Regions from separate parts of the Ralstonia psammae genome, predicted to be linked through region 2. Evidence: predicted binding sites of a transcription regulator. Region 2 holds the regulator's gene; the other holds the start of a gene.
What was found. Region 2 encodes FNR, which switches genes on or off when oxygen is low (the NO sensors DNR and NnrR bind a similar motif). Its sites were predicted from a motif close to TTGATNNNNATCAA; they were not measured.
Positions count from the first base shown of each region.

Region 1: the regulator FNR is predicted to act here: its motif matches at 775-788, upstream of R2N16_RS06970 (PHA/PHB synthase family protein).

Region 1 covers NZ_CATZBU010000003.1:33,919-36,118, reverse strand. Annotated here, with positions in the region: gene R2N16_RS06975 (hypothetical protein) at 1-163, opposite strand, end outside; gene R2N16_RS06970 (PHA/PHB synthase family protein) at 852-2,200, shown strand, end outside.
Region 2 covers NZ_CATZBU010000002.1:180,730-182,929, reverse strand. Annotated here, with positions in the region: gene ccoG (cytochrome c oxidase accessory protein CcoG) at 1-53, shown strand, start outside; gene R2N16_RS04505 (FixH family protein) at 80-307, shown strand; gene R2N16_RS04500 (hypothetical protein) at 304-558, shown strand; gene fnr (fumarate/nitrate reduction transcriptional regulator Fnr) at 580-1,308, opposite strand; gene R2N16_RS04490 (sulfite exporter TauE/SafE family protein) at 1,491-2,200, shown strand, end outside.

The DNA.
Region 1 (2,200 bases), on a different contig from region 2:
GTTGTTCGTAGACGACGGTGCCGTCGTCAGCCTCGAAGCGTTCGACATAGTTGCGCGCGCCGCATAGCGCACAGCGGAACAGCGGCCCTTGGCCCTCATCCTTGATGACAACGTCGGACAGTTCCCACTGCGTGCCGCAGCTCTGGTTTATGCAAGTGAACACGATTTTCTCTGATGGATTCTTTGTTGCGCCTCGATGACGAGGCAGGTGGTCCAGGGCCACGCCCTTGATCGGGCGCAGTGCGCCGCTGTCGATCTCAATGCAATACCTCAGCCGGAAATGGCCTTGCTGCGCCATTCGTAGGGGATTGCGCTGCCCTTGTTTATTCGGAAACTGACGTATTTTGCCGGGTCAGGCCAGCAGAGACGCTCAAGCCGTGAACCAAAAGAACGCGTGTGGGGCATGTCAGTCAAGGCCAGCGCGAATCGATCGATGAGACGCTCGCGCCGTTTTTACCATGCAAACACTCGGTTTGGGGCGAACAGGTGGTGATTACGTCTCGTCTCGAGGGGATAGCCTCATGCGCGATGTCGCATACCGGGCAGGGTCCACGCCGAGCGCCCCATGCATTCTGTTGTTGCAACAGATTTGTGGGTGCACCGTTGGGTGCGATGGAGAGGTATCCGATGTTGCAGGCCGCCACGGTTTCCCCGCCGGACTCTAACACACCCCTATAGGTCCGTGACGCGCCGCCCGGTCACCGCATTCCTTTTGGGAGCAGCCGATGGTGTCGGTTCTGTGAAACCGCCTAGAGTCCGCACTCTTGTCTCGGTTTGAGATGTATCAAGTCCATGCCCTGGCCGCTGGCATCTAATGGGTTGCACATTCGCAATCGTTTGACGCCCCGACCATGCGCACCGCCGCCGTGCCGTCTTCGCCGACAGCAGAGCAGATTGATTTGCCGTTTCACGCCGCCCTTGCCCGCGCATCGAATTCGCTGTCGCTTGCATCAATGGAACTGGCGTTGCTCGATTGGGCACTGCACTTGGCCGTTTCGCCCGGCAAGTGGCTGGATCTGTGCCGCTTGGCGCTGACGCAGGCCGAACAACTCGAGCGTTACATCCGCAGCTGCATGGCGTCCGGCCCCCAGGAGGTGTGTCTTTGCGTCCAGCCGCCGGCCCACGACCGTCGTTTCTCGGCCGAGGAGTGGCGCCTGTGGCCGTTCAACGTGCTGCACCAAGCCTTCCTGTTGACCGAGCAGTGGTGGGAGGCGGCCACGCACGGCGTTTGGGGTGTCGCCAAGCATCATGAGGACGTGGTTGCCTTCGCTGCACGTCAATGGCTCGACATGATGTCGCCAGGCAACCAACTGGCAACCAACCCGATTGTCCTGCGGCAGACCTTCGAGCAGCACGGCAGCAATCTCGTGCGCGGCGCGCTCAATGCGCTTGACGATCTGGAGCGCTCCATGAGCGGCGCGCCGGCTGCCGGTACCGAACGCTTCATGGTGGGCCGTGACGTGGCCATAACACCCGGCAAGGTGGTCCTGCGCAACCGCCTGATCGAGCTGATCCAGTACACGCCGGCCACGCGCAAGGTTCAAGCCGAGCCCATCCTGATCGTGCCGGCATGGATCATGAAGTACTACATCCTGGATCTGTCGCCGCAGAACTCGCTGATCCGCTATCTGGTAGAGCAGGGCCATACCGTGTTCTGCATCTCCTGGAAGAACCCGGACGAGGCGGATCGCGACCTCGACATGGATGACTACCTCAAGCTCGGTGTTTTCGCCGCGCTCGATGCCGTCAATGCCATCGTGCCGGGCCAGCGCGTACACGCTACCGGTTACTGCCTCGGAGGTACGTTGCTGGCCATTGCCGCTGCTGCCATGGCGCGCGATGGCGATGCACGGCTGGCGTCCATGACGCTCTTTGCCGCGCAGACAGACTTCTGCGAGCCGGGCGAGCTGGGCCTGTTCATCGACGAGGCGCAGGTCAGTCTGCTTGAAGCGCAGATGGAGCAGACCGGCTATTTGCGCGCCAGCCAGATGGCCGGAGCCTTCCAGATGCTTCGGTCGTACGACTTGCTGTGGTCGCGCGTGGTGGGGGAATACCTGCTGGGCGATCGTGCACCCATGAACGATCTGATGGCCTGGAACGCCGATGCCACGCGCATGCCCGCGCGCATGCACAGCCAGTACCTGCGGCACCTGTTCCTGAACGACGACCTGAGTGAGGGCCGCTACCCCGTCAACGGCAA
Region 2 (2,200 bases):
GTAGCGACAGCCTCGTACTGCGCGAACCGTCGAGCTTCATCGTGCCGCGCTGACGCGGCATCCCCAACAGGAGGCAACGATGCACGCAACGCAATCTTCCGCACCGGTCCGTCCCTGGTGGCGCGAGCCCTGGCCGTGGCTGCTGATGGCCGGGCCGTTCGTCGCCATGATCGGCTGTGGCGTCACCATCTGGCTGGCCATGTCACATCCCGATGCCGTTATTCACGACAACGTCGTGCGGCGCGGTTTAGTCGTCGAAAAGACGGCCGTCGCACCGGCGCATGCCATCCACGCGGAGGCCCGATGAAGCGTCGACTGCTGATGTGGATTCTGTGGCCGGCATTTCTGTCGGCCGCGCTGGCTGAGCTGGTGGTCTTTGCGGTGGTGGACCCCGCCGACCTGCGCTTCTTCGGCGAACAGATCACGGTGTCGGCCCAGGCGGTCTACACCATGTCGTTCTTTTTGTTCTGGTTGCTGTGCGGATTGTCGAGCGCGCTGACGCTCTATGTGTCGCCGGGCATCGGCAAACTCGAAGCGCATGAACACCCGCTCGTGTGAGCGGGCGCCATGGAAAGCAGCTTAGGTGGCCTGACCGCTCATGACCTGGCGCAGGCCGGCCAGGTCGATCAGCTTGACGTGCCGTTGGCGGATCTGAATGAGGCCCGCTTCGGCAAAGCGCGAGAACAGGCGGCTGACGGTTTCGAGCTTGAGACCCAGATAGCTGCCAAGTTCTTCGCGGCTCATGCGCAGCACAAATTCGGTGGAGGAATATCCGCGCTGGGCCGAACGCTTCGAGAGGTTGAGCAGGAACGCAGCGAGGCGCTCCTCCGCACGCATGGAACCCAGCGTGAGCAACATCAGATGATCCTGCGAGATTTCCTTGCTCATGATGCGCAGGAACTGATGCTGCAGCGAAGGCAGCCGGCGCGAAAGGTGTTGCAACTCGTCGTAGCGCACCACGCAGACTTCCGTATCTTCCAGCGCGGTAGCGTCCGACACGTGGCGCATATCGCCAATGCCATCGAGCCCGACGATTTCACCCGGCAGGTGGAACCCCGTGATCTGGTGGCGACCGTCTTCAAGCGTCAGGTGGGTTTTGAGCGTGCCGAAACGAATGCCGTAAACCGCTTCCAGCGGCTCACCCAGGGAGTAGAGCGATTGCCCCTTCTTAATGCGGATGCGCTCGCCGACCAAATCGTCCATTTTGCGCACGTCGTCCGAGTTCATTCCCACCGGCAGGCAGATTTGCCCGAGTACACAGGTGGAGCAACGCGAGGCTTGATCGGTAAGTGCGATTCGAGTGAGCACGGGGCGGGGGCGGCTGAATTTCGTGAAAGTGAAATGAGTAATTCTTGTGGTGCAACTCACGCTTATTATAACGGCGACCTTCTTGTCATCGGACATTTCCGATGCGGCAAATCGCGCCGATTACGCTTAGTTCGCAACAGTAAAACGAAAACTTTGGCCCATATCAAAGGAGCGTCAGAAAGATGAGTGCCGCGGCGCTGCTCAGCGTTTTTCTGATTGCATTGCTAGGCGGTGTGCATTGTCTGGCGATGTGCGGTGGTATTGCACTCGCGGCCGAACGTGGGGGCGTGGCGGTACGGATCGTGTCGCGTCGCAGGCTCTGGTTTGAGCAGGTCGTCATGCATGCGGGGCGGCTGACCACCTACGCGCTGCTTGGCGCAATCATGGGTGCGATGGGCGCGACCGTCTGGCGCCAGCAATGGCTGCCGATTCAACGCGGCTTGTTTGCCTTCGCCAGTGCGTTGCTGCTCGCCTACGGGGTTTTGCTGCTTGTGCGGTCTGCCGGAGATGCGTGGCGCAGTGTGTGGCTTGAGCGCTGGCTCGGCCGCGTCGCGGGTGGCCTGTCTCGAGTGGCCGCCACGCTGGGCGGCAGGCTGCAACGTCAGCCGCCGTTGCTGCGCCGGTATATCACGGGTATGGCGTGGGGGCTGGTGCCGTGCGGCATGGTCTACGGCGCATTGGCTGTGGCGTTGTTGGCAGGCAACGCTGCCTCGGGGGCCGTGGTCATGCTCGCCTTTGGTGCGGGTACGCTGCCCAACCTGCTGATGATGTCTGGCCTGGCCGGGTGGCTGCGCAGACTGTCGCGCCAGCGGTGGGTGCGAGGTGCGGCGGGCGTTGTCATCGCCATGTTCGGGGTCTGGGGGCTGGCGCACGCAATCTGGCTTCCAGAGAT